Regions from separate parts of the Micromonospora sp. WMMD964 genome, predicted to be linked through region 1. Evidence: riboswitches for the same ligand, from Rfam matches in the RefSeq annotation. Region 1 holds a riboswitch; each other region holds the start of a gene.
What was found. A riboswitch is a leader RNA that binds a small molecule or an ion and turns the genes downstream of it on or off. The one in region 1 is predicted to bind cobalamin.
Positions count from the first base shown of each region.

Region 2: it holds a riboswitch for cobalamin, as region 1 does, so the genes downstream of both, O7616_RS18560 (ribonucleoside-diphosphate reductase subunit alpha) here and cobN (cobaltochelatase subunit CobN) in region 1, are expected to answer to the same signal.
Region 3: it holds a riboswitch for cobalamin, as region 1 does, so the genes downstream of both, O7616_RS06675 (ABC transporter substrate-binding protein) here and cobN (cobaltochelatase subunit CobN) in region 1, are expected to answer to the same signal.

Region 1 covers NZ_CP120860.1:4,746,754-4,756,312, forward strand. Annotated here, with positions in the region: gene O7616_RS21880 (putative cobaltochelatase) at 1-1,855, opposite strand, end outside; gene cobN (cobaltochelatase subunit CobN) at 1,876-5,544, opposite strand; cobalamin riboswitch at 5,826-5,955, opposite strand; gene O7616_RS21890 (MBL fold metallo-hydrolase) at 6,297-7,013, shown strand; gene O7616_RS21895 (hypothetical protein) at 7,025-7,360, opposite strand; gene O7616_RS21900 (RNA polymerase sigma factor) at 7,487-8,062, shown strand; gene O7616_RS21905 (hypothetical protein) at 8,055-8,765, shown strand; gene O7616_RS21910 (hypothetical protein) at 8,830-9,333, shown strand; gene O7616_RS21915 (hypothetical protein) at 9,361-9,559, shown strand, end outside.
Region 2 covers NZ_CP120860.1:4,063,572-4,073,130, reverse strand. Annotated here, with positions in the region: gene eno (phosphopyruvate hydratase) at 1-869, opposite strand, end outside; gene O7616_RS18570 (MerR family transcriptional regulator) at 988-1,902, shown strand; gene O7616_RS18565 (ribonucleotide-diphosphate reductase subunit beta) at 1,899-2,894, opposite strand; gene O7616_RS18560 (ribonucleoside-diphosphate reductase subunit alpha) at 2,942-5,275, opposite strand; cobalamin riboswitch at 5,465-5,679, opposite strand; gene O7616_RS18555 (enolase C-terminal domain-like protein) at 6,290-7,684, shown strand; gene O7616_RS18550 (FadR/GntR family transcriptional regulator) at 7,692-8,417, shown strand; gene O7616_RS18545 (aldo/keto reductase) at 8,428-9,405, opposite strand; gene O7616_RS18540 (ATP-binding cassette domain-containing protein) at 9,467-9,559, opposite strand, start outside.
Region 3 covers NZ_CP120860.1:1,413,839-1,423,397, reverse strand. Annotated here, with positions in the region: gene O7616_RS06700 (ABC transporter ATP-binding protein) at 1-139, shown strand, start outside; gene O7616_RS06695 (ABC transporter permease) at 150-887, shown strand; gene O7616_RS06690 (VOC family protein) at 983-1,747, shown strand; gene O7616_RS06685 (ABC transporter ATP-binding protein) at 1,697-2,596, opposite strand; gene O7616_RS06680 (iron ABC transporter permease) at 2,593-3,690, opposite strand; gene O7616_RS06675 (ABC transporter substrate-binding protein) at 3,704-4,633, opposite strand; cobalamin riboswitch at 4,726-4,862, opposite strand; gene O7616_RS06670 (M14 family zinc carboxypeptidase) at 4,986-6,863, opposite strand; gene O7616_RS06665 (C39 family peptidase) at 7,075-8,412, shown strand; gene O7616_RS06660 (DUF4229 domain-containing protein) at 8,504-8,788, opposite strand; gene O7616_RS06655 (hypothetical protein) at 8,862-9,299, opposite strand; gene mqnE (aminofutalosine synthase MqnE) at 9,323-9,559, opposite strand, start outside.

The DNA of each region.
Region 1 (9,559 bases):
TGGCGGGCAGCAACGTGCGCGCGTCGGCGCCCCGGAAGGCGATCACGGCCACCTTGTCCCGCCGCTGGTACGCGTCGGTGAGCAGGGCGAGGACCGCGTCCTTCACGGCGGTCATCCGCTGCCGGGCACCCATCGAGCCGCTGGCGTCCACCACGAACAGCACCAGGTTGCCCTCGCGCCCCTCGCGGACCGCCTCGCGCACGTCGCCCGGACGCAACCGCAGCGGGCCGGTCGACCGTCCCCGCGACGCCTGGTGCGGTGCGGCGGCGCGGACGGTCGCCGGCAGGTGCAGCGCGGCGACCCGGCCGTGCGGCACCCGGGCCCCGGTGGTGCGCCCCCGCCCGGTGCGGGCCCGCGACCGTCGCCCGGGCACCCCGTCGCCCACGCCGGGCGCGGTGAGCAGCCGCGCGGTCAACCCACCCCGGGGTACGGCCACCGGCTGCGCGTCCCCGCCGCCGCTCGCCGGGTGGTCGGCACCGGCCGCCGCTCCTCGGCCGTCGCGGCTGCCCGGCCCCCGGTCGTCGCCTCCCCGGTCGTCCGCCGAGCGCTGCGACCGACCGTCGTCATGGTCGCCGGGTCGGCGCTGCGGCCAGTCATCGACGCCGTCCGCACGCCCGTCCGGGCCGGTGCCGTCGCGCGCCGCCGAGCGCCCGGGTTCACAGTGGTCCCTGCCGTCACCGCTGCTGTCGCCGCCGTTCGGACCGCCGGGACCGGCCGGGCCGCCGCCGTTCGGGCCACTGTCGTCAGGGCCACTGTCGTTCGGGCCGCTGTCGTTCGGGCCGTCGTCGTCCGGGTCGTCGGGGTGGGCCTCCTGGGCGCGCTGCAACGCCTCGTCCAGGCGCTTCTCGTCCAACCCGGGGGTGTCGAACGGGTCGCGGCGACGACGGTGCGGCAGGGCCAACCGAGCCGCCACCCGTACGTCGTCGACGGTGACCCGGTCCCGGCCGTGCCAGGCGGCGTGGGCGAGGGCGGTCCGCGCGGTGACGATGTCGGCGCGCATCCCGTCCACGTCGAACGCCGCGCACACCTCGGCGATCTGCCGCAACGCGGCGTCCGGCAGGCGTACCCCGGACAGTCGACGGCGGGCGGCGGCAACCTGGGCGGCGATCTCCGCGTCGGCGTCGGCCCAGCGGGCGGCGAACCCGGCCGGGTCGGCGTCGGCGGCGAGCCGACGGCGGACCACCTCGACCCGGACCTCCGGATCGCGGCTGGCGCCCACCTCGACGGTCAACCCGAACCGGTCGAGAAGCTGGGGGCGCAACTCCCCCTCCTCCGGGTTCATCGTGCCCACCAGCAGGAACCGGGCGGCGTGGCTGACCGAGACACCCTCCCGCTCGACGTGGCTGCGACCCATCGCCGCCGCGTCCAACAGCAGGTCCACGAGGTGGTCGTGCAGCAGGTTCACCTCGTCGACGTAGAGCACGCCCCGGTGCGCAGCGGCGAGCAGACCCGGCTCGAACGCGCGGACCCCCTCACCGATGGCCTTCTCCAGGTCCAGTGAGCCGACCACCCGGTCCTCGGCGGCACCCACCGGCAGCTCGACCAGGCGGGCCGGACGGGTCTCGGCGGTCGCGTCGACCGGGTGCGGGCCGTCCGGGCAGGCCGGGTCCGGCTCGGCCGGGTCACAGCCGAACCGGCAGCCCGCGACCCGGCGCACCGGGGGCAGCAGCGCGGCGAGCGCGCGAACGGCGGTGGACTTGGCGGTGCCCTTCTCCCCCCGCACCAGCACCCCGCCGATCGCCGGGGACACCGCGTTGAGCAGCAACGCCAACCGCATGTCCGCCATGCCGAGGACCGCGCTGAACGGGTAGCTCCGCACTGGGCCTTCTTTCGTTCGCGACTGCGGGGCTCGCAAAACCGGCTCACTCCTCGCGCTCACAGCCGGTCCTCCAGGTCGCCCTCGCTGGCCAGATACGTGTCGCGCAGCCGGTCCAGGGTGGCCGGTTCGGGTTTCGCCCACAGCCCCCGGTCGGCGGCCTCCAACAGCCGCTCGGTGATGCCGCGCAGCGCCCACGGGTTGGACTGCTCCAGGAACTCCCGGGTGGTCTCGTCGAACAGGTACGCGGCGGCCAGGTGCTCGTACATCCAGTCGTCGACCACACCGGCCGTGGCGTCGTAGCCGAACAGGTAGTCCACGGTGGCCGCCAGCTCGAACGCGCCCTTGTAGCCGTGCCGGCGCATCGCGGCGATCCACTTCGGGTTGACCACCCGGGCCCGGAACACCCGCCGGGTCTCCTCGCCCAGGGTGCGGGTCCGCACGTCGTGCGGCATCGCCGAGTCACCCACGTACGCCTGCGGTGCCGCGCCGGTGAGGTGGCGGACCATGGCCACCATCCCGCCGTGGTACTGGAAGTAGTCGTCGGAGTCGACGATGTCGTGCTCGCGGGTGTCCTGGTTCTTCACCGCCACCGCGATCCGGGCGAAGGAGCGTTCCATGTCGGCGCGCGCCTCCCGCCCGTCCAGGCCCCGGCCGTAGGCGTAGCCGCCCCACACCGCGTACACCTCGGCGAGGTCCGCGTCGCTGCGCCAGGTCCGGGCGTCGATCAACGGCAGCAGCCCGGCGCCGTACGCCCCGGGCTTCGACCCGAAGATCCGGGCGGTGGCCCGCCGCTCGTCGCCGTGCTCGGCGAGGTCGGCGGCGACGTGCGCACGCAGGTAGTTGTCCTCGTCCGGCTCGTCCAGGGCCGCGACCCGCCGCACGGCGTCGTCGAGCAACGCCACCACGTGCGGGAACGCGTCGCGGAAGAAGCCGGAGATGCGCACCGTGACGTCGACGCGGGGCCGACCCAGCTCGGCGGTGGGCACCACCTCGACGCCGGTGACCCGCCGGGACCGGTCGTCCCAGACCGGGCGGCAGCCCAGCAGCGCGAGCACCTCGGCGATGTCGTCGCCCTGGGTGCGCATCGCGCTGGTGCCCCACACGGTCAACCCCACCGAGCGGGGGTACGCGCCGGTGTCGGCGAGGTGCCGGGCCAGCAGGGAGTCCGCGAGGGCCACCCCGACGTCCCAGGCGTTGCGGCTGGGGATGGCCTTCGGGTCGACGGAGTAGAAGTTGCGGCCGGTGGGCAGCACGTTGACCAGGCCCCGGGTGGGTGAACCGGACGGGCCGGGCGGCACGAACCGGCCGTCCAGCGCGCCGAGGGTGTTGGTCAGCTCGTCGGTGGTGCGGTCCAGCCGGGGCACCAGTTCGGTGGCGGCGAAGCGCAGCACCGCGGCGACGTCCGGGATCGGCCGGCCGGTCACCTCCGCGACCACCGCGTCGGCGGTGTCGGCGTCCCAGCCGAGCGTCTCCATGCCGACGACCAGCCGCCGGGCGAGGGCCTCGAGCAGGTCGACCGCGTCGGCGGCGGTGCCGGCCGGTCCGTCCACCGTGTCGGTCAGCGCGCTGGGCAGCGCCAGCCGCTGTCCCGGTGACGCGAGCAGCTCCTGTTCGTCGAGGGAGTAGGCGGCGGCGAGGGCCTGCCGCAGGCCGGGCAGGGCGTGGGCGCCGCCCCAGATCTGGGGGGCGCGCAGCACGGCGAGGACGAGGTTGACGCGGGGCTCCCCGGTGGGCGCGTCGGCGAGGATGTGCAGGCCGTCGCGGATCTGCACGTCCTTGACCTCGCACAGGTACCCGTCGAGGTGCAGCACGAAGTCGTCGAAGTCGTCCGCGTCGGGCATCGCCTCGGCGTGCAGGTCGTGGTGCAGTTCGGCGGTACGCACCAGGTCCCAGATCTGGGCCCGCACGGTGGGCACCTTGGCCGGGTCGAGGGCCTGCACCGTCGCGTACTCGTCGAGCAGTTGTTCCAGTTTGGCCAGGTCGCCGTAGGTCTCGGCGCGGGCCATCGGCGGCACCAGGTGGTCGATGACCACGGCGTGCGCCCGCCGCTTGGCCTGGGTGCCCTCGCCGGGGTCGTTGACGATGAACGGGTAGACCAGCGGCAGGTCGCCGAGGACCGCGTCGGGCGCGCAGTCGGCGGCCAGACCGAGGCCCTTGCCGGGCAGCCATTCGAGGGTGCCGTGCTTGCCCAGGTGCACCACGGCGTCCGCGCCGAAGCCGCCGTCGGCGACGGGCGCGGCCAACCAGCGGTACGCGGCCAGGTAGTGGTGACTCGGCGGCAGGTCCGGGTCGTGGTAGATGGCGATCGGGTTCTCCCCGAACCCGCGTGGCGGCTGGATCAGCAGCACCACGTTGCCGAAGCGCAGACCGGCGAGCACGATGTCCCCGCCGTCGGTGTACAGCTCGCCGGGCGGCTCACCCCAGTGTTCCCGCATCCGCTCGCGCAGCTCGGTCGGGACCTGGTCGAACCACCGCCGGTACGTGTCCCCCGGTATGCGGGCCTCGGCGGCGGCCAACTGCTCCGGGGTGAGCCACTCCACGTCGTGCCCACCGGCGGCGATCAGCGCGTGGATCAACGCGTCCCCGTCGGTGGGCGGCGGCGCGTCGCCCAGGTCGTAGCCGTCCTCGGCCAGCGCGGCGAGCAGCCGGACCGCCGAGACCGGGGTGTCCAGCCCGACCGCGTTGCCGACCCGGGAGTGCTTCGTGGGGTACGAGCTGAGCACCACGGCGACCCGCTTGTCCGGGTTGGGCAGGTACCGCAGCCGGGCGTGACGCACCGCGATCCCGGCGACCCGGGCGGCTCGCTCGGGATCGGCGGCGTAGACCGAGAGGCCGTCCGAGTCGATCTGCTTGAACGAGAACGGCACGGTGATGATCCGGCCGTCGAACTCGGGGATGGCCACCTGCATCGCGGCGTCCAACGGGGACAGCCCGGCGTCGCTGTCGGCCCACTGCTTCCGGGTGCTGGTCAGGCAGAGCGCCTGGATGATCGGCACCTCCAGGGCGGCCAGGGCCCCGACGTCCCAGGCGTCCTCGTCGCCGCCCCCGGACGCGTCCGCGGCGACGGCGCCGCCCGCCGCGAGGACGGTGACCAGCAGGGCGTCGCAGCGGGCGAAGAGCCCGAGCGGGCCGGCCCCGGTGGTCAGCCCGCGCAGCGAGCCGCAGAAGATCGGCAGCGGGTTGCCGCCGGCCGCGCGGACCGCGTCCGCGAGCACGTCGACGAATCCGGTGTTACCGGCGAGGGCGTGCGCCCGGTAGAAGACGATCCCGACGGTGGGCTGCTCCGGATTCGTGGGGTACTCACGGTGGACGCCGTACGTCGGGGTGGGTGCGGGCGGGGCGAACCCCTCACCGGTGAGCAGCACCGTGTCGGAGAGGAACCGGGCCAGCTGCCCCAGGTTGCCCGGGCCGCCCTCGACCAGGTACGCCAGCGCCTGCGTGACCACCCCGGACGGCACTGTGGAGACGGCCATCAGCTCCGCGTCGGGCAGCGCCTCACCGCCGAGCACGACGGTCGGCACGCCGGTTTCGAGCACCGCCGCGAGACCGTCCGGCCACGCCTGTCGACCGCCGAGCAGGCGTACGACGACGAGGTTCACGCCGTCGAGCAGGGCGGGCACGTCGTCGGCGGCGACCCGGGCGGGGTTGGCCAGCCGGTAGTCGGCGCCGCTGGCGCGGGCGGCCAGCAGGTCGGTGTCGGCGGTGGATAGCAACAGGATGCGCACGGCAGGCTCCGGTGAGTGACGCCCCGGCCACCACGTGGGTGACCGCGACGATGCGGGGGGGGGTGCGGCGTCAGCCGGTACGCCGGCGGGGCGGTCGGCTCGCGAGCGCGAGCGGCGGGCCCGGCCGGCGGCGGGTGCTCAGCTCAGCGGGGCGTGACCGGTCGCGGGCGCGGCGAAGCTCCCACCGCGCGGGTTACGACGACAGTCGTCGATGAATGAGACGCCGTGCGTCATCGGGTCCTCCTCGGGTGTCCACGCCCTGGGGTACGTCCCGACGGCCGAAGTATCCTGGCTTCCGGATCGACGCTCTCCCCCGGCCTTCCAACCGCAGACACACGGCCGTGACTCACGAGGGGGGATCACTCCCCGGTGACAGTGGCGGGACCGCGTCGGAATCGCACCGACTTCCTTCACTGCCGTCAGGCCGCGAATGCTGCCACACCCCTCCGCCGCGGGTCAACGCCGGTCCAGACCCGCCCGGCGGGCTGCGCAGATCGACATTCGGCGATCACCGGGGCCGCGGCTACGCGCGTTTCAGTACCTCGGATCAATGCTTCGCGTCCTTTGCTCTGCATACCTATAGGCACCGGGCACGGAGCGTCACCGGCGCATATGGATATGCAGAGCAAAGGACGGCCGTACCTGCCCTGGCCTGCGCCGATCGTCCGGCGGGACGGCGCTGGGCGACCCGCTCGCCTAGGATCGGCGGACGCCACACCAGCGTCCGCGATCAATCCCGGAGGTCGATCACCATGGTCGCGCCGCAGTTCCACCACCTGGCCGGCCGGGTCTGGCTCTGTCCGGGCGATCCCGACCCGGATGCGGTCCAGGCGAGCGTCGCCCTCGTGGCCGACGAACGCGGCAGTGTGATGATCGACGCTGGGCAGAGCCCCTCGCACGCCCGCGAGATCCAGGCCGCGCTCGCCGCGGCCGGGCTACCGCGGCCACGCTGGCTCGTCTACACCCACCACCACTGGGACCACGTCTGGGGCGCCTGCGCGTGGCCCGACGTGGAGATCGTCGGGCACGAGGCGGCCGTGCCGCTGCTGCGCGCCGAGGCCGCCCGGCCGTGGAGCCACCACTACCTGGACGAGCAGGTACGCGCCGACCCTCGCCTCGGCCCGAGCTTCCGGGCGCGGGCACGGGCGGTGGCCTCCTGGGAGGACTTCACCGTCCTGCCACCCACCCGGACCTTCACCGACGTCGAGGAGTTGCCGGTGGGGGTGCACCTGCGGCACGTCGGGGGTGGGCACGCGCCGGACTCGACAGTCGTTCTCGTGCCCGACTCGGGCGTCATGCTGTTGGGCGACTGCTTCTACCCGCCACCGGCACACCTGCGCCGACCCGAAGACGGCCCCGACCTGGGCCTGGTCCGCCGACTACTCGACGACGGCTACCTCTGGTACGTCTCCAGCCACGCCGAGCCGATGACCGCCGAGCAGGCCCGCTCAGCCGTCGGGGACGCCTGAGCCGGCGGGTCTCAGCGGGCGTGGCGCTCCGGGTGGGCCCTGCTCCAGGTCCGCATCCGTTCCGGGTAGCCGGTGCGCGCCGCCTCGTACAGCGGCACCGCGTGCTTGCGGGCGATCGCCCCCGCCGCGCGAGGCGTACCGGTGCGACGGCGGATCCACTCACCGTCGTGCGCGATCGCCACCACCGTGGTGTCCGTCGCGGTGGTCTCCGGCTCCAGGTAGAACTCCACGCCCCGCTTGTCGACGACGAACGCCTCCAGCGCCGCGAGGTCCTCGCGGGTCGCCTCCCGGTCCAGCTTCGTCGGAGTCGTCCCGGCACCCCGTGCCCGGCGGTTGAACCAGCCCATGTCCAGCCCCTCTCCTCGACACCTCCTCCAGTGCAGCACCGGATCCTGGCAATACGCTGCACGTCCGATGGGAGCAACCTGACCCGCGCCGGGTGGAACCCGCGACGCGTGAGCGGTGTCATGAGGGTGATCCGAACGGAGGCTCCCCTGGACGACGACACTCTCGTCACCCGCGCTCGGGCCGGTGACCTGGAGGCGTACGACCTCCTGGTCGCCCGGCACACCGCGTCCGCGTACCGGACGGCGGTGCTGCTCGGTGCGGGTTCGGACTCCGAGGACGTCACGCAGGAGGCGTTCGTGAAGGCGTACCGCAAGCTGTCCCGTTACCGGGGCGAGTCGTCCTTCCGGTCGTGGCTGCTCGCGATCGTCGCCAACGAGACCCGCAACCTGCACCGGTCCCGGGGCCGACGCGACGGGCTCGTCCTGCGGGCGGCGGCGGCGGACCCGACGTCCGAGGTCGCCGAGGACGAAGCGGTCGGCGCGGTCCTCGCCGGGGAGCGCCGGGAGGCACTGGTACGGGCGCTGCGGCGACTGCCGGTACGGGACCGTGAGGTGATCGTGTGCCGGTTCTTCCTCGATCTCAGCGAGGAGGAGACGGTGGCGGCACTGGGTTGGCCCCGGGGGACGGTGAAGTCACGTACATCCCGGGCGTTGGCGAAGCTTCGCGGCCTTCTCGACCGGGAGGAGGTCCGACATGGGTGACCTCGAACGGGAGTTGCGCGAGCTGTCCGCCTGGCTGGACACACCCGAGCCGCCCGACGTGACCGGCGGTGTCCGCGTACGGCTCGACCGGCCCCGGTGGCGGTGGCGCCCGCTCGCCGCGGCGGCGTCGGTCGCCCTCCTGGTCGCGCTGGTGCCGCCGACCCGGGCCGCCGTCGCGGACGCCGTCGCCGGGCTGCTGCGTTTCGCCGGGGTCGGCATCGCCACCTCACCCGCCCCGACGCTGCCCGGCGGCACCCCGTCGCCGTTGCCCGCGCAGCGGACCGCGGACCTGGCGGAAGCCCAACGGGCGGTGCGGTTCCCGATCCGCCTGCCGGCGTCGTTGGGTACGCCCGAGCAGGTGCTGGTGGCCGACCCCGACGCGGCGGGCGTCTGCCGGGTGGCGACGCTGCTCTACGACGGGGGCACGCTGCGGGTCGACGCGTTCGACGGTCGCCTCAACCTGGCCTTCCACAAGGAGGTCACCCCGCCGGGGGCGGAGTGGACGCAGGTCGACGGTGACTTCGCCGTCTGGGTCGACGGGCCACACGTGCTGTCGTACGTGGACCGCACGGGCGAGGTCCGCGAGGAGACCGCCCGACTGGCCGCCTCGACGCTGATCTGGCAGGACGCCGACGTGAGCTACCGGCTCGAAGGGTCGCTCAGCAAGGCCGACGCGATCGAGATCGCCCGCTCACTGCGGTAGGAACCCGGCGGGCCCGGCCGGTGTCCTGAACATGCGACGAGTCGACGCGCACTGGAGGGGTGAGATGGGTGCACAGGACAGGTTGATGGTGGCGGCGTCGGTGGTCCTGCTGGTGGGGTGCACGACCACGAGCAGCGGCGGAACGGCCGCGCCGACGAGCGCCGACGCCACCGCGGCGAGGGCCTGCGCGACGCGGGTCGAGACGGGGTCGCTGCCGGACTGGGCGGACGCCGGTTTCAGCGGGGACGCACGGGTCCCGCACGTCTTCGGGGCGAAGGGTGACATCGTGGCGGTGCTGTTCGCCCACCCGCTGCGGCAGCACCGCGAGGACGGGTCGAACAACAAGATCCTGTGGGTGGCCCAGGCCTCCACGATCTCGCCCGACCCGACGGCACCGGCCACGCTGGTGATCACCGCGACGCTGGACGGCACCGACACCACTGTCACCCGTGAGGTCGCCGGCGGGCCCGGTCCGTCGATCATCGACGTGCCCCAGGCCGGTTGCTGGCGCCTCGACCTGCGCTGGTCCGGGCACACCGACACGATGAACCTGGTCTACGCGCCGTGAACGCACGGGCCGCCTAGGCTGCCGGGCGTGCTGAAGGACCCACGGGCGGCGGCGGCCCGCGACAACGCCGGGTGGTGCGACATCGTCTGCCGCAGCCACGGGCTGACCGGCCGTACCGACGGTGACGCCTGGTCGGTCCCCCGCCGCTCGCCGCCGTGGTACCCGGACGCGGTCACGGTGCGGCCGGGCGTCGACGCCGAGGCCCTGCTGGCCCGCATCGACGCGG
Region 2 (9,559 bases), 680 kb from region 1:
TCGGCCATCGGGTCCTCGATCGAGGTGATCGGGTACCGGGTGGCCAGGTCCACCAGCAGGTCGATGTGCTCGTCCACGGTACGGCGACGTCCCTCGCCGACGTAGTCGTAGACGCCGTCGCGGTGGAACTCCGAGCTGGCCGGGTCGAGGCAGATCGCCACCTCGGTCCCGGGCTGGTAGCCGGCGTCCTCGACGGCGCGCACCACGAAGCGCAGCGCCTCGTCGGCGGTGGAGAAGTGCGGCGCGAACCCGCCCTCGTCGCCCACGTTGGTCTGGTGACCGGCAGCGGCCAGGGACGCCTTCAGGGTGTGGAAGACCTCCGAGCCGACCCGGACCGCCTCGGCGAAGGTCCGTGCCCCGACCGGGGCGATCATGAACTCCTGGAAGTCGAGCGGGTTGTCGGCGTGCGCGCCGCCGTTGATGATGTTCATCATCGGCACCGGCAGCAGGCGGGCGCCGACGCCGCCGACGTAGCGGTAGAGCGGCTGCCGGTGAGCCGCCGCCGCTGCCTTCGCCGTCGCCAGGGACACCGCGAGGATCGCGTTGGCGCCCAGTCGACTCTTGTCCTTCGAACCGTCGAGTTCGATCATCGTCTCGTCGACCAGCGCCTGATCCTCGGCGTCGAGCCCGAGCACCGCGTCGGCGATCTCGCCGTTGACGGCGGCGACCGCCGTCGTGACGCCCCTGCCGTGGAAGCGGGCGGGATCCCCGTCGCGCAGCTCGACCGCCTCGTTCGCCCCGGTGGACGCGCCGGACGGTACGGCCGCCCGGCCGATCGAGCCGTCGCGGAGTTCCACGTCGGCCTCCACCGTCGGGTTGCCCCGGCTGTCGAGAATCTGCCGAGCACGCACCCGATTGATTGCCGTCATCACACACTCCCTGGTCACACTGCCTTTTCACCGCCAGACTGGCAGGAAACGACGGTCCTGGCACCGCGACGATGGACACGTTGACCCGTACCCCAGGGTCCGGGTTTAGGGTCGCGGGATGCGGGTTGGTGAGCTGGCACGACGGACCGGGACGACGGTCCGGGCACTGCGGTACTACGAGTCGGCCGGGCTGGTCGTGCCGAGGCGGCTCGGCAACGGCTACCGCGAGTACGACCCGATCGCGGTGCGGCTGGTGGCGCAGATCCGCGAGCTGATGGCACTCGGCCTCACCGTCGAGGAGACCCGCCCGTTCGTCGAGTCGATCGCCGGTGGCGCCGACGACACCGACGTGTGTGCGGCGGCGGTGGCGACCTACCGCAGCACCATCACCAACCTCCAGGAACGGATCGGCAGGCTGACCGCCCAGCGGGACGCGCTGGACGCGCGCCTGGACGCCGCCGCGACCCAGGTCGTACCCGGCGGTGACGAGGCCGGGGGCGACCCCGCCGCGCTGGTCGGCACCAGCCTGCCGTCCCTGTCCTTCTACGGCACCGACGGCCGCCCGGTCGACCTCGGCGCTCTCGGCGGCGGACGCACCGTCGTCTTCGTCTACCCACTGACCGGGCGGCCGGGCGTCGACCTGCCCAACGGGCTGTTGGAGGTCCACGGCGCCCGGGGCAGCACCGAGCAGGCCGCGTGGTTCCGCGACCACCACGCGGAACTCCGCGCGGCCGGCGCCGCCCGGGTGTACGGCCTGTCCGCGCAGTCGACCGGGTACCAGCGGGAACTGGCGTACCGGTTGCGGCTGCCCTACCCACTGATCCCGGACCCGAGGCTGACCCTGGCCACCGCGCTGCGGCTGCCGACCCGCACCGCTGGTGACATGACGCTCTACGAGCGGCTGACCCTGGTCGTCGCCGACGGCGTGGTGGAACACGTCTTCCACCCGATCCCGGACCCGGCGTCGCACCCCCTGCACGTGATGCGATGGCTCACCAAGCGACGCCGGGCCCCCGGACCGGTCGCCGCCTAGAAGTCGTCGTCGAAGGCGACGGTGCCGGTCACCCCGACCTGGTACGCGGACACCCGCCGCTCGAAGAAGTTGGACAGCTCCTGCACGTCCTGCAACTCCATGAAGGCGAACGGGTTGCCCGACCCGTAGTGCGGGGCGATGCCGAGCTGGGCGAGGCGACGGTCGGCGACGTGCTGGAGGTACTCCCGCATGTCGGCCAGGGTCAGGCCGGGCACACCCTGGCCCAACAGGTCCTCGGCGAACTGCACCTCGCACTCGACGGCCTCGGTGAGCATCTGCCGCACATGGTCGGCGAGGTCGTCGTCGAACAGGTCCGGCTCCTCGGCGCGGACGGTGTCCACGACGTCGAACGCGAACGCCATGTGCATGGACTCGTCGCGGAACACCCAGTTGGTGCCGGAGGCGAGCCCGTGCAGCAGGCCACGGGAGCGCAGGAAGTAGACGTACGCGAACGCCCCGTAGAAGAACAGCCCCTCGATGCAGGCGGCGAAGCAGATCAGGTTGAGCAGGAACGCCCGCCGGTCCTCGCGCGAGCGCAGCTCCCGCAGGTCGCCCAGGGAGTCGATCCAGCGGAAGCAGAACTCGGCCTTGCGGCGGATCGAGGGGATGTTCTCGATCGCGGCGAACGCCTCGAACCGCTCGGTCTCGTCGGGCACGTACGTGTCGAGCAGATTGAGATAGAACTGGACGTGCACAGCCTCCTCGAACAGTTGCCGGGACAGGTAGAGGCGACCCTCGGGGCTGTTGACGTGCTGGTACAGGTTGAGCACCAGGTTGTTCGCGACGATCGTGTCCCCGGTGGCGAAGAACGCCACCAGGCGGCTGACCAGGTGCCGCTCGGCCGGCGACAGCTTGTCCAGGTCGGTGAGGTCGGCGTGCAGATCGACCTCCTCGACCGTCCAGGTGTTGCGGATGGCGTCGCGGAACCGGTCGAAGAAGTGCGGGTAGCGCATCGGGCGGAGGGTGAGGTCCATCCCGGGGTCGAGCAGCATGTGCGTGGTCCTCGTCTCGGCGGTGGTGGCGGTGGTGTCGGCGACGGTCACTGGCAGGCCTCGCACGACTCGGGGTTCTCCAGCGAGCAGGCCAGCGCCTCCGCGTCGAGCGCGACGGGCGCGACAGCGACGGGCGCGACGGCGCTGACGGTGGCCTGCTGGATCCGCGTCGCGGGGCGCGAGCGCAGGTAGTAGGTGGTCTTCAGCCCGGCCTTCCAGGCGTACAGGTACATCGAGGAGAGCTTGCCGATGGTCGGCGCGGCCAGGAACAGGTTCAGCGACTGCGACTGGTCGATGAACGGGGCACGGGCGGCGGCCAGGTCGATCAGCGCCCGCTGCGGCAGCTCCCACGCGGTGCGGAACAACTCCCGGACACCGACCGGCAGCTCGGCGATGTCCTGCACCGACCCCTCGGCCCGCTTGATCGCCGACCGGATCCGGTCGGTCCACAGACCACGGGCCTTCAGCTCGCGGACCAGAGCGGTGTTGACCTGGAGGAACTCCCCGGACAGCGTCTCGCGCTTGAACAGGTTGGACACCTGCGGCTCGATGCACTCGTAGCACCCGGCGATCGAGGCGATGGTCGCGGTCGGGGCGACGGCCACCAGCAGCGAGTTACGCAGCCCGTGCGCCGCGACCTGCTCCCGCAGCGCGTCCCACCGGGCGGTCTGCGTACCCTCGACGCCCCACAGGTCCGGTTGCAGGTCGCCCCGCGCGGCCCGGGTCTGCGGGTACGCCGGGTGCGCACCGACCCGGCGGGCCAGGTCGGCGGAGGTCTCCAGCGCGGTCAGGTACAACTCCTCGCTGACCCGGGTGGACAGCTCCCGCGCGGCCGGCGAGTCGAACGGCAGCCGCAGCGCGAAGAAGACGTCCTGCAGGCCCATCAGCCCGAGCCCGACGGGCCGCCAGCGGGGGTTGCTCGCCGCCGCCTGCGCGGTCGGGTAGTAGTTGATGTCGATGACCCGGTCGAGGAAGGTCACCGCGGTACGGACCGTGGCGCGCAGCCGCTCCCAGTCGATGCCACCGTCGACGAGGTGGGCGGCGAGGTTCACCGAGCCGAGGTTGCACACGGCGGTCTCGGCGTCGCTGGACACCTCGACGATCTCGGTGCAGAGGTTGGACAGGTGCACCACGTTGCCCGGTTCGGCGGTCTGGTTGCACAGCCGGTTCGACGCGTCCTTGAAGGTCATCCACCCGTTGCCGGTCTGGGCCAGGGTCCGCATCATCTTCCCGTACAGCTCCCGCGCCGGGACCTGCCGGACGTAGCGGCCCTGCGCCTCGGCCTCGCGGTACGCGGCGTCGAACCGCTCCCCCCACAGGTCGGGCAGTTCAGGCACCTCGTGCGGGTCGAACAGCGACCACATCTCGTCGGCCTCGACCCGGCGCATGAACTCGTCGGGCACCCAGTTGGCCAGGTTCAGATTGTGGGTGCGGCGGGCGTCCTCGCCGGTGTTGTCCCGCAGGTGCAGGAACTCCTCGACGTCCGGGTGCCACGGCTCCAGGTAGACGCACGCCGCGCCCTTGCGCCGGCCGCCCTGGTTGACCGCCGCGACGCTCGCGTCCAGCGTGCGCAGCCACGGCACGATCCCGTTGGACTGCCCGTTGGTGCCCCGGATCAGGGCGCCCCGGGACCGGACCCGGGAGTACGCGATGCCGATGCCACCGGCGAACTTGGACAGGTTGGCGACCTGGGCGTAGCGCGCGTAGATCGAGTCCAACTCGTCCAGCGGTGAGTCGACCAGGTAGCAGGAGGACATCTGGGTGTGCCGGGTGCCGGAGTTGAACAGGGTCGGCGAGCTGGGCAGGTAGGCCAGGCTGGACATCAGCCGGTAGAAGCCGACCGCCTCGTCCGGCGTACGGGACAGGCCACAGGCCACCCGCAGCAGCCAGTACTGGGGGGTCTCCAGCACCAGCCGGCTGGTGGGGTGGCGCAGCAGGTACCTGTCGTACACCGTGCGCAGCCCGAAGTACTCGAACCGCCGGTCGCCGTCCGCGTCGACGGCCTCGTCGAGCACCGCGGCGTGGGCGGCGACGAACGCGGCGGTGTCGTCTCCGATCAGGCCCTCGGTGTGGCCGGTCCGGATCGCCGCGCTGAACGAGGCGATGCCCTGCCGACGCACCTCCTTGTCGACGTAGCCGGCCAGCAACCGGGCGGCGAGGCGCGAGTACTGCGGTTCCTCACCGATCATCTCGGCCGCGGTCTGGATGGACAGCCGGTCCAGCTCGGCTGTCGTCGCGCCGTCGTACAGGCCGCTGATCGTGCGGGTGGCGACGCGCATCGGGTCGACGTCGGTCAGGTCGTCGGCCCACCGCTCGACCGCCCGGACGATCTTGTTCACGTCCACGGGTTCGGTGCCGCCGTCGCGCTTGCGGACCTGCATCGGCGTCCGCCGCTGGGCCGCGTCGGCACTGGCCGGGACTGCCTCGGTGACTGTCACCACTCGCTCCTCGGAGTTCGAGACCTGGGGGCCCGAACGCGGGGAGACAGACACCGACGGACGCCACGCCGGCGGCGGGGGTCAGGTGGCGTCAGCCGTCCCACGCGGCCTCGGACCGCCGCACACCCGGGTCCGGGTACGCGGCGCGCTGGCAGGTCTTCGGACTCGTGGGCACGACCGGGCTCGCCGGTCTCCTACCGGCCGTCGCTTCCCAGACCGTGTGGCCCAGTGCTGATGACGGCTGTCGTTCCCACTCACCGCTGCGGGACAGTCCCGGATTTCCACCGGGTTCCCTCTTGCCTCGATCGCTCCGGATGAGCGGCCGAACCAGCTGCGCTCGACACCATATATAGGGACCCAGCGGTTGTCACACCCCACATGTCGGTGTCGGCGTGTCGGCGACGGAGGCGGTGACGACCGTCACCCGAGCGCGGCCCGGCCGCCCGGTCCCAGACGGGCCCGAATGCCGACGACCCCGCAGTACGACGACGGCGGTCCACAAAGATGCGATGTATGCAGGATCCAGATGTAAGGAACCTTGCTCATAATCCACCGTCGATACGCTCAACGGAGGCGAACATCTAATCTTCAAGAACACCGCTCGACCGCCGATTCTCGCCCTCGATCCGACTGACGGGCGGCCGCTCGCGACCCGACACGCATCACCGGCCGGCGGTCCACATCGAACAACGCAAGCCCTTGAGCTGCGCCGAAGTCCTCGACCACAGGGGTCGAACGCGGACACTCGGCCCGCCGTGCGGGCTTCGGCGCCATCCTGGCGGTCGTCCGGGATCCGAACGCGGCACCCGCGAACGGCCGATTACCCGTCGGTCATCACCGACCAGAGACATTGGATGTCTGCACCGACCGGGTGATCGCCGTCGTTGACGCGCCTGATCCAGCCTCCGTATACTCCGAATGATCATCTGATCTTTTGCCTAATCGGGCGAGGAGCGCATGCCGCAGATCACTGCCGTCACCGTCGAGGACGTCCGCTTCCCCACCTCCCTGACCGCTGACGGGTCAGACGCCATGAACAAGGACGGCGACTACTCGGCGGCCTACGTCGTCCTGCACACCGACGGCACCGACAGCGTGGGCGCGCCGCTCGCGGGCCACGGCTTGACCTTCACCATCGGTCGGGGCAACGACATCGTCGCCGCCGCGGCGGTCCACCAGGCACAGCTCCTCGTCGGCCTGGACGTGGCGACGATGGCGGCCGACATGGGGGCGGTCTACCGCCTCCTCACGTCCGACTCGCAGATGCGGTGGCTCGGTCCCGAGAAGGGCGTCGTCCACCTGTCGCTCGCGGCCGTGCTGAACGCCTCGTGGGACCTTGTCGCCCGGCTCGCCGGCAAGCCGCTGTGGCGGCTCCTGGTGGACATGTCCCCCGAACAACTCGTCGACATCGCGGACCTGCGCTACCTGTCCGACGCGCTGACCCGGGACGAGGCACTGGCCATCCTGCGGGCCAAGGAGAGCACCAAGGCCGACCGCCTCGCCCAGCTGGACCGGACCGGCTACCCCGCCTACACCACCTCGGCCGGGTGGCTCGGCTACGGCGACGACAAGCTGCGCCGGCTGTGTCAGGAAGCGGTCGACAGCGGCTACGGCTACGTCAAGCTCAAGGTGGGCGCCAACCTCGACGACGACATCCGCCGGTGCGCGATCGCCCGGGAGATCCTCGGCCCGGACCGCAACCTGATGATCGACGCCAACCAGGTGTGGGACGTCGGTCAGGCCATCGAGTGGGTCACCGCCCTCGCCCGGTTCAAGCCGCTGTGGATCGAGGAACCGACCAGCCCGGACGACATCCTGGGCCACGCGGCCGTCCGCCGGGCCGTCGCCCCGATCGGCGTCGCCACCGGCGAGCACTGTCACAACCGGGTGATGTTCAAGCAGCTCTTCCAGGCCGGGGCCATCGACTTCTGCCAGTTGGACACCGGCCGGCTGGCCAGCATCAACGAGATCGTCGCCGTGCTGCTCCTCGCCGCGAAGTTCGACGTACCGGTCTGCCCACACGCCGGGGGCGTCGGGCTGTGCGAGATGGTCCAACACGTGTCGGTGCTCGACTACGTCGCGGTCTCGGGAGATCTCACCAACCGGGTCACCGAGTTCGTCGACCACCTGCACGAGCACTTCACCGACCCGTGCGTCATCAGCGACACCGGCTCGGGCAGCGGCTACGTCCTGCCCGACCAGCCCGGCTACTCCACCCGAATGCGCCCCGAATCGATCGCGCTCTACCGCTTTCCCGACGGCCACTACTGGGCGGCGGCGGACCCGACTACCGTGTCATCTCCGGAGCCGTACGTGATCGCGGGTGGGACGGCCACATCCGCCGGCCGCTAGGGGGGTCATGTCTCGCACTGACGAAGTGGTGAACGGCATCAAGCGGATGATCCTGGACGGCAAGTTCAAGCCCGGGGACCGTCTGCCGATCGAGAAGGACCTCGCGGAGTCGCTCGGCGTCTCGCGCGGCTCCCTGCGCGAGGGGATGTCGGCGCTGTCGATCCTCGGCATCGTCAACATCCGTCAGGGTGACGGCACCTACGTCACCAACCTCGACGCACCGCAACTGCTGGCCCCGATGGGATTCGTGGTCGACTTCCAGGGTCAGGGCGACCCACGGCACATCCACACCGTCCGGCGGCTGCTGGAGTGTGAGGCGGCCCGGTTGGCCGCGACCAGGATCACCGACGAGGCCCTCGCCCAGGCGGGGGAACTCCTCGACGAGGCGGCCCGGATGGTCGGCCAGTCACCGCAGGACCACGAACGCATCCTCGAGATCGACATCGCCTTCCACCGGATCATCGCCGTGCACGCCGAGAATCCGGTGCTCGTCGGCCTGATCGAGGCGTTCGCCGGTCGCACCATCCGCGGGCGGCTCTGGCGGAGCCTGCACGAGGAGGGCGCGGACCGGCGTACCCACGACGAACACGTGGCGATCCTGAAGGCCCTGGTGGCGCGTGACCCGGAGCGGGCCCGCACCCGGATGGCGAACCACCTGATCGGTGTGGAGGAGTCGTTGCAGGGGCTGCCCGACGACGGTGAGGCGACCACGACCGAGACGCCGCGATCCTGACCGCTGACCCTCAGGGCTGCACGTCGAGCAGCCCCACCTCGTACAGTGCCGCCCAGAGCTGGTCCGGGACGTCGGTGTCGAAGCGACGCAGGGTCTCGGTCGCCTGGACCGCGTCACGCACGCCGACCACGGTCGAGACGACGGCCGGGTGCCGACGGACGAACGCCAACGCCGCCTCGGGCAGCGTGACGCCGTACGTCTGGCAGACCCGCGCTATCCGCCGGGCCTGACCGATCACCTCGACCGGCGCCTGCCGGTAGTCGTAGGCGGCGTCGCTCGGTGGCAGGTCCCGGGCCAGCAGCCCGGAGTTGTAGACCCCGGCGATCACCACGCCGACGCGGCGGGCCTGCGCGGCGGGCAACAGGTCGGTCAACGCGCCCTGCTCCAGCAGTGTGTACCGGCCGGCGCACATCACCACGTCCACGTCGGTCTCCGTGACGAAGCGGGCCAGCATGGCCGACTGGTTCATGCCCGCGCCGATCGCGCCGATCACGCCCTGCTCGCGCAACTCCACCAACGCCGGCACCGCCTCGTACGCGGCCTGCTCCCAATGGTCGTCCGGGTCGTGCAGGTACACCACGTCGATCCGGTCCAGGCCGGTGCGTCGAAGGCTCGCCTCCACCGAGCGGTGTACGCCGTCGCGGCTGAAGTCCCAGACCCGTCGGTGGTCGGCGGGCACGTCGAACCCCTCCGGATCACGCCGGTGCGCGGTCTCCGGCGACGGCACGAGCAGCCGACCGACCTTCGTGGACACCACGTACTCGGCACGGGGGCGGGAGCGGAGGGCGGCTCCCAGACGCCGTTCGGACAGGCCGAGCCCGTAGTGCGGCGCGGTGTCGAAGTATCGGACGCCCCCGGCCCACGCCGTGTCGACGGCGGCGGCGAAATCCTCGTCCGACGTCCTCCGGAAGAGGTTGCCGCCCTGCGAGGCGCCGAAGCCCAGTGGACTGAGCCGCAGCGGCGGGCGGGCGGCGGCCACTGTCGTCATCCGAGCGAGGGGACCGGTCATCGGCCGTGCCCGCCGTCGCCGTCGGCCGGGACGCCCGCCGTCACCGCTCGTCCCGATCCGCGCTGGTGCTGCCGGTCATCGCCGCGACCAGGTCGTCGGTGGTGACCTCGTCCGCGCGGAGCTGGGCCGCGCG
Region 3 (9,559 bases), 3.3 Mb from region 1:
ACGACCCGCCACGGCAGAGGACCGCGCCGCCGCCGGCGGCCCAGCCAGCACTGCCGCCACCGGCGACCCAGCCAGCACCGCCGCCACCGGCGACCCAGCCAGCACCGCCGTCACCGGCGGCCGACCCACCACCGTCTGAGGAGGCCGCCGTGCAACTCGCCCTGGTCCACGCCCGATACCAACTCCTGGAGATCATCCGGATTCCGGTGGCGGTCTTCGGGAGCGCCTTCTTCCCGGCCGCCGCCATGATCTTCTTCGTGGTGCCGTTCGCCGGTGACGACTCGGTCGGGGCCACTCTCGCCACCGCGTCGATGGTCACCTTCTCGGTGATGAGCGCCAACATCTTCCAGTACGGCGTCGGCGTCGCCGAGGACCGCGACCAGCCCTGGAACCCGTACACCCGGACCCTGCCGGCCGGACCGGCGCCCCGGTTCGCGGGCCGTGTGCTGGCCGGTCTGGCACTGACGTACCTCTCGCTGATCCCGGTCGTCGTGATCGGCGCGACGCTGACCGCGGCCGAGACCACCCCGGCGGCGTTCCTGCTGACCATCGGCACCGTGGCCGTCATCTCGGTGCCGTTCACGCTGATGGGCCTGGCCATCGGCTACTCGCTGCCGAGCAAGGCGGCGATCGTCGTCGCGCAGGTCGTCTTCCTGCCGCTCGCGTTCGGCGGCGGGCTGCTCTCCGCGCCGGGCGACGCGCCCGGATTCATCGAGACCATCGCCCCGTTCCTGCCCACCCGGGGTGCGGCCGAGCTGATGTGGGCGGCGGTCAGCGACTACCGCGTCCAACCGCTGGCGCTGATCATGCTCGGTGTCTGGGTGGTGCTGCTCGCCACGCTCGCCGGCTGGGCCTACCGACGGGACGAGGGTCGCCGGTTCAGCTGACGATTCGTCCGTTTCCGCCCCGAGCCGCGGCGGGACGGTGCCAGGATTCCCGCAGGGGGCCGCCGTGGTCGCCCCGGGGTGAGAGGGGTCCTGACGTGAGCACCGTCCCGCCGGGTACGCCCTGCTGGGCCGACCTGGCCACCCCGGACCTGGACGACGCGCGGCGCTTCTACCCGGAACTGTTCGGTTGGACCGGCCGGGTGACACCGGAACCCGAGGCGGGTGGCTACACGGTCTTCCTGCTGGACGGGAAGCCGGTCGCCGGGGCCGGGCCACCGGCGATCCCGGACCAGGTGCCGATCTGGTCGACGTACGTCGCCACCGACGACGCGGAGCTGGTCGCCGGCCGGGTCGAACGGGCCGGTGGGCAGGTCGTCGTACCGCCGTTCGAGGTGTTCGACCGAGGCTGGATGGCCGTCTTCGCCGACCCGGCCGGCGCCACCTTCAGCGTCTGGCAACCCCTGGCGATGACCGGTGCCGAAGTGTTCAACGTGCCGGGCGCGATGAGCTGGAACGAACTGGTCACCCCCGACCCGGAGGGTGCGAAGGTCTTCTACGAGCTGGTGTTCGGCTGGCAGCCGGACGACCAGGCGGTGGGGCCCGTGACGTACACCGGTTGGCGGCTCGGGACGCAGATCGTCGCCGGGATGATGCCGCCGCTGGCCGACGACTTCCCGGCCGACCTGCCCGCGTACTGGACGGTGTACTTCGCGGTCACCGACGCGGACGCCGCCGCGGCCCGCGCCGCCGAGCTGGGCGGAACGATCCTGGTCCCACCCCGGGACATCCCGTCGGGCCGGTTCGCCGCCCTACGCGACCCCCAGGGCGCCCTCTTCTCCGTCATCGACCTGGGCGCCTGACCCACGAGCCCCGAGGGGGTCGGGGCGGGTGGGGCGGACGGGGACCACCAGGGGGCCGTGGGTGCCCGGGACCACCCGGACGCTGGCCCGGTAGTGGGTGGCGAGCAGGTGCTCGGTCAACACCTCCGACGGGGACCCGGCGGCCACCACCCGACCGCCGGCGAGCATCACCATCCGGTCGGCGTACTCGCCGGCCAGGGAGAGGTCGTGCATCGTGGCGAGGACGGTCAGGCCGTGCTCACGGCGCAACTGGTCGACGAGCTCCAGTACCTCCTGCTGGTGACCGATGTCCAGGGCGCTGGTCGGCTCGTCGAGCAGCAGCAGTGTCGCCCCCTGGGCGAGCGCGCGGGCGAGGAACACCCGCTGCCGTTCACCGCCGGAGAGGGTGGCCAGCTCGCGACGGTGGAAGCCGGTGAGGTCCAGTCGCCCGAGCACCTCGTGCACGGCGTCGAGGTCGGCGGTCGACTCCCGGCCCAGCGTCGGGATGTACGGGGTCCGGCCGAGCAGCACGTAGTCCAGCACCGACATGCCGGCCGGCACCACCGGCGACTGTGCCACGGTGGCCACCACCCGGGCGCGGTCCCGGCGGCGCAGCGCCGTGCTCGGCGTACCGAAGAGGGTGATGGCCTCGGGCGCGGCCAGCAGGCCGCCGACGGCGCGCAACAGGGTCGACTTGCCGGCGCCGTTCGGGCCGATCACGGTGACCCACTCGCCGGGGGCGACGGTGAGGTCGACGCCGGTCAGGATCGGTGTGCCGCCGAGGTCGACGTGCAGGCCGCGCACCTCGACGGCGGGTACGCCGCCGGAAGAGCCGGCGGCGGACGGGTCGGCGACGGGTTCGCGGCTCACGTGAGCACCCGCCGGGCGGTGCGCAGCACGATCACGAAGAACGGGCCGCCCAGCAGGGCGGTCACCACTCCGATCGGCACCTCGGCCGGGGCGGCGGCGGTGCGGGCCACCACGTCGGTCAGGGCCAGGAACGCACCGCCGAACAGCAGGGACAACGGCAGGATCATCCGGTAGCTCGACCCGGCGAGCAGCCGGACGGTGTGCGGCACGATGATGCCGACGAAGCCGATCAGGCCGGTGGCGGATACCGCCGCCGCGGTGCCCAGGGAAGCTGCCGCGATCAACAGGTAGCGGGTGCGCTGCGGGTGCAGGCCCAGACTCTTCGCCTCGTCGTCACCCACGGCCAGGACGTCCAGCTCACGGCGGTGCAGCAGCACCACCACAGTGGTCAGCACGGCGTACGGGAGCACCAGCAGCACGTCGTGCCAACCGGCGGTGGCGAGCCGACCCAGCAGCCAGGAGTAGACCGGTTGGATGCTGTCGGCGTGCTTCTGCAGCAGGTAGGTCTGCCCGGCGGAGAGGAACGCGGAGACCGCCACCCCGGCCAGGATCAGCATCGCCGGTGAGTGGCTGCGCCCGCCGGCCGCGCCGAGCACGTAGGTCATCGTCACGGCGAGCAGCGACCCGGCGAACGCGGCCAACGGGATGGTCATCGGCAGCCCGGAGATCGCCCCCTCCCGGCCGGCGCCGCCGAGGGCGATCGCCGCGGTGACCGCGAGGCCGGCGCCGGCGGCCACCCCCAGGAGGTACGGGTCGGCGAGCGGGTTGCGGAAGACGCCCTGGTAGCAGCCCCCGGCGAGGGCGAGCAGGCCGCCGACGAGCAGGGCCAGCACCACCCGGGGCAGCCGCAACTCGGTGACGATCGCGATCTCCCGCTCGGACAGGCCGCTGTCGAGGTGGACGCCCGGGATCAGGTTGAGCAGTTCGGCGGCGACGCTGCCGGCGGGCAGGCTGACCGGCCCGAGGGACACCCCGGCGACGAGCGCGACGAGCACCGCGAACACTCCGGCGACCAGCCAACGCTTGCGCAGCCCGGCGGGCCGGGCCACCGGTGGTGGCCCGACGGACCGGGCCGCCGACAGCGGCCCGGTCACCGACGGGTCGGGGTCACGCGGGCACCTTGGCGACCGCGTCGATGATGACCCGGAGGAGGTCGACGACGCGCGGGCCCCAGCGGGAGGCGATGTCGTCGTCCAGCGCGATCACCTGGTTGTTCTTGACCGCGGTGAGCCCGGCCCAACCGCTGCGCGCCTTGACCGAGTCGGCGTTCTGCTGGCAGCACTTGGAGTCGGCCAGGAAGACGAAGTCCGGGTTGGCCTTGACGACGAACTCCTGGGACAGCTGCGGGTAGCCGCCGTTCTTGCCGTCCGCGTCGGCCGGGTCGGCGATGTTGGTCAGCCCGACCTGGCTGTAGAGCGAGCCGATGAAGGTCTTGCTGGTGGCGCTGTACAGCTCCGGGCCCAGCTCGTGGAAGTAGGTGAGCTTCGTGGTGCGCTGCGGCAGGTCCTTGACCAGCTTGGTGATGTCGTCCTTCATCCGGGTGGCGACGTCGTCGGCCTGGTCGGCGTGCCCGGTGAGCGTGCCCAGCTCGGTGATCTGCCGGTACGAGTCGTCGAGCGTGGTCGCCGCCGGGGTGAGGTAGACCGGGATCTTCAGCTTGGTGAGCTGGTCGACGATCTTGTTGGTGTCGTTGGCGAGGACCACCAGGTCGGGGCTCTTGCCAGCGATGGCCTCGGCGTTGGGCTGGAAGCCGGAGAGGTCGGTCTTGGGCGCGTCGGCCGGGTAGTTGGACTGGTCGTCGACGGCGGTCACCTGCGGGCCGGCACCGATGGCGAAGAGCATCTCGGTGGCGGTGGGCGACAGCGAGACGATCTTCTCGGGACGCTTGTCGAGGGTGAGCGCGCCGACCGTGACCGGGTAGGCGGCGGCCGCGGTGCCGGCGCTCGGCTTGTCGTCGGCCTTCTCGGCGCAGGCGCCGAGGGCGAGCGCGGCGACCGCGAGGGTCGCGGCGAAGAGCCGAGGGGTACGTCTGTTCATGGGGGCCTCCTGTCGGTCGAGGAGTGTGGTGCTTCGCCGACAGGGACTTTCGTACGCCCGCCCACGAGGCGCCCTTCCTCGAGAGCGCGTATCGCGACCGATCCGTAGGCGACCTGGCTCGTCCCCACCGGAGTGGGGCATCACAGTTGCGGGACAGCGCCGGGTTAGCACCGGCTTCGCTGCGGACTGGTCGCTAAGACGGTAGCGCACCGCCACGACGTGCCGGATCGACCAGGGGTCGATCGGCGCTGGACGATCAACCGGACCGTCGCGCAGTGCGGGATATGTCCCGGATACGGCACCTCGGAGGCGGGTGGTGGGGCCCCGCCGGGCGGAGCGGGGCCCCACCCGATCAGGAGGACGTGATGGTGACGTTGTCCACAGCCGCCTCTACCAGACTGGCGCCGGAGGCGTCCGCCGCCTCCACCAGGATGCGTACCGACTGGCCGGCGTACGGGCTGAGGTTGAGGCTGGCGACCGCCCAGCTCCCGTTACGGTTGGTGGCCGCGCCGGCCTGGGTGAGCAGCGCGGTGGTACCGCCGTTGTGCACCACGCTCACCCGCAGGTAGTCCGCCGACGAGGCGTTCGAGCCGTGCGCCAGGTACCAGGCCAGCGAGAGCGTCAGCGTGCCGGACGACGGCAGGGTCACCGCCGGGGAGCGGGCACTCGTCACACCGCCGTCGACGTCGTAGTCACCGGCTGCCGATCCGGCGAGCCGACCGGTGACCAGGTCGTTGGAACCGGCGTACGGGGTGAGCTGCTTGGCGCCGGAGGAGGTGGTCGCCTGGGCGGCACCCCGTTCGAACGCGCCGACCGTGGCGGTGTCGGTGCCGGACGGGTTGACGGTCCAGCCGGTGGCCGTCTCGAAGGTGTCCGACCAGACCGTGGTGCCACCACCACCGCCGCAGTACTGCGCCTGCTTGCCGATCGCCCGGTACGGGCAGTCGGCGTACTCGCTGAGCATCAGCACCGCCTCCCGGTTGCGCGAGGTCTGCGCGGGGATCACCTCGTCGGGCGGGTAGAAGCCGCCGCCGCTGGACGAGCCGGGATACATCTCGAAGGTGTACGCCCAGATGTTGTGGGTTGCCCACATCCAGTCGATGCTGTCCCCGTCGGTGATGTAGAGGTCGCTGGACTGCTGCGGTGTGTAGTTGTTGGTGGCCGCCATCTGCTGCCCGATGGTGGCGAAGGTGTTGTACTGGTCCGCGCTCATACCCGCCGCGGTGTTCGCCGTGGTGTAGCCGTACGGCCAGAGCACCAGCTGCGAGTACGTGTGGAAGTCGATGTTCGCCTTGATCTGCTGCACGCCGCCGACCACCCGGCCGTTGACGAAGTTGCGCAGCGCCTGCGTCTCGGGCGCGGAGAACGCCGACGGCCCCCGGTAGGTCTCCGACGAGGTACTGCCGGACGAGCCGCCGCAGCAACCCCAGTTGTAGGACCAGTTGCGGTTCAGGTCGGTGCCCACGTTGGACGAACCGCTGTTGGGCTGCCGGTTCTTGCGCCAGGACCGGTACGACCCGGTGGCGATGTCGTACTCGCTGCCGTCCGGGTTGACCGTCGGCACGATCCAGATCTCCCGGCTGTTGACGATGTTGGTGATCCGGGAGTCGCTGCCGTAGCTGTCGGTGAAGAGGTTGAGCAGGTAGATCGCCATCTCGACGGTCAGGTGCTCACGGGCGTGCTGCTGGGCGTTGAACAGGATCTCCGGTTCACTCTCGTCGGTGCCGACGTTGTCGGAGATCTTCACCGCCATCAGGTCGCGGCCCTCGTACGACGATCCGATGCTGATCTTGCGGGCGATCGCCGGATGGTCGGCGACGACCTGGTTCACGACGGCGGTCAGTTCGGCGTAGTCGTGGTAGTTGGAGTCGGCGGGCGGGAAGGCCAGCGTGCCGATCTCACCGGCGCCGCGCTCGGCGTTGGGCGGCGGGGCCAGGGGTTCCAGCCGGAAGCCGAGCTTGCCGATCGCGGCAGCCTCGGCGGCGGTCGCCGAGATGTGCAGCACACCGTGCTCGGAGTAGTCGATGGCGGCTCCGGTGCGGGCCACCGCGTTGCGGTCGGCGAGGGTCCGGGGCCCGAGCACCCGGTAGCCGGCGGCGGCCGGCTCGGCGGTCCGGTCCGGCGCCGGCTGGGCGGCGACGGGGCCGGTGGCGACGGTGACGATTCCCAGCCCGGCGACGACGGCGAGCACCAGGACGCGGCGGAGGGGGTTGGACGTGCGGAGGGCCATGGACTACCTCCTCGATGGGCGGGAGATCCCGCTCGGTGAAGGACACTTCACCACCTGTCACATGGTCATATCAATATCGATCGCTGGCTTGTCCATCCCGAGCCGATCATCTCGGCGGCAATGATTTTCCACCCACCAACATCTGGCGAAACTTCTCTCCGGGCGGAAAACTGACCAGCGACGATGCCCCTCTCGACACCGCGGAGCACCAATGGCCAGATCCCGCCTGCACGCGGCCGCCCTCGCCGGCGTCACCGCGTTCACCCTGCTCGCCACCGCCGCGCCCGCGACGGCGGCCCGCCCACCCGCCGTCAGCCACGACGAGCAGATCACCTTCCAGGACTGGTCCGGGCCCGCCGACTGGCACCGGGGCGACCGGTCCGGCACCCGCGTGGCGCCCGGCCCCCGGGCGGGCCTCACCCTGGCCCGCCCGGCCGGCACCACCGAATACGTCGACCCGCACACCGGCGCCGCCCGCACCTGGGAGTACGGAACCTGGACCTCACCGGTGACCCGGATCGGGTTCGACGCCACCGAGCTGATCGCCTCATGTAACGCGGAGACCCCCGCCGGCACCTGGATCCAGGTGGAGATGCAGGGCAGCTACACCAGCGGTGACCAGACCCCGTGGTACGTCATGGGTCGCTGGGCGTCCGGCGACACCGACATCAAGCGGACCAGCGTCGAGCGGCAGGGCGATCCCTGGTCGACGATCTGGACCGACACCTTCAGCATCGATGACGCCGCCGCCGGGGTGCTGCTGCGGTCGTACCAGCTGCGGCTGACCCTCTACCGGGCACCCGGGCAGACCGCCGCGCCGGTGGTCCGGATGCTCGGCGCGATGAGCTCCACGGTGCCGGACCGGTTCACCGTGACGCCGAGCGCCGGGCACATCGCCTGGGGCGTCGAGCTGCCCGTGCCGCGTTACTCGCAGAACGTGCACGCCGGGCACTACCCCGAGTACGACGGCGGCGGCGAGGCGTGGTGCTCACCGACCTCCACGGAGATGGTGGTCGAGTACTGGGGTCGTAGGCCGTCGGCGGCCGACACCTCCTGGGTGGACCCGACCTACCCCGACCCCACCGTCAACCACGCGGCCCGGATGACCTACGACTACGCGTACGACGGGGCGGGCAACTGGCCGTTCAACACCGCGTACGCGGCCGGCTTCCCCGGGCTGGAGGGGCGGGTCACCCGACTGCACTCGCTGGACGAGCTGGAACGATTCATCGCCGCCGGCATCCCCGTCGTGACCAGCCAGTCCTTCCTCGCCAGCGAGCTGGACGGGGCGAACTACGGCACCTCCGGACACCTCTTCGTGGTGGTCGGCTTCACCGCCGACGGCGACGTGATCGTCAACGACCCCGCCTCGTCCAGCAACGACGTGGTGCGCAACGTCTACAAGCGCGCGCAGTTCGAACAGATCTGGCTGCGGACCAAGCGCACCAACGCCAGCGGGGGCACCTCCGGCGGCTCCGGCGGCATCGCGTACCTGATCAAGCCGGTGTCCAAGCCCTGGCCCAAGGTCCCAGGCTCCACCAACTGGTAACCCACCACCCACCGGGCTCACCCCGCCCTCTGCACGGGTGATCAAGAGGTTTGCGTCACGGATCCCGTCTTCGATGACGCAAACCTCTTGATCAACGTGAGGAGTCGGTGGGCGGGGTCTGGTTCGGGTCTTGGTCTTCGCCGGCCAGGGCGGAGCGGAGGCGCTCCTTCTCCGCCCGGCGGCGCTCGGTCGCGTCGGCCATCTCCCCGGCCATCTCGTCCCGCCACCCGCGCAGCAGGAAGAAGGAGAGCGCGGCGGAGAAGACCAACGCCAACATCAGCTTCAGGAACACGTTCATGTCGATCAGCCAGAGACCCGCCAGCACGGCGACGAACAGCCCGATCCGGCCCAGCGTGTACTTGAGCGCGGCGCTCACCCGCACCACTCCGTTCTCTCCGTCGCCCGCCGAGGCCGGCGGAACTGTCGATCCGCCCGGTGGGCGGTAGCGGTCAGCCGGTCCGGCGGGCCAGCCAGCGGACGCCCGGGAACCAGACCACCGCGTACGCCACGGTGAACGCCGCCGCCGCCAACGCGCCGGAGAGCAGCGGCGGCAGCCCCGCGCCCAACCCGGCGATCAGCAGACCGACGAACACGCCCACGGCCGCGGCGACCACCGCCGCCAGCACCCGCGCCGCACCGAAATCCCAGGCCCGGAAGTCGTCCCAGAACAGCCACGCCGGCAGGATCACCGCCAGCCAGCCGTTGGTGTGCCCGAAGTCACCGGCGCCGATCGAGGCGAACGCCCAGTCGAACAACACCAACGCCAACGCGCCGATGACGACCCCGGCCAGGCACACCCCGAGCAGGTCACCCAGGGTGGCGACCCGCCCCTCGGCGTCCCGGCGGGGAAACCCGCCCTGCTGCTCGGAACCGCTCTGCTCGGTCATCGACTGCGAGGGTACGTGGTGACTCAGGCCCAGACCTGCTGCGGCTCGGCGCGCCGCTGCGCCAGCGACGGGGCCTTGTCGTACTCCCGGACCACGTTGTAGCGGGTGTCCCGCTCGACCGGCTGGAAACCGGCGTCCCAGATCAGGTGCAGCAGGTCCTCGCGGTGCATGGTGTTCGGGGTGCCGTACGAGTCGGCATCGTGCGTGATCTTGTATTCGACCACCGAGCCGTCCAGGTCGTCCACGCCGAAGTTCAGCGA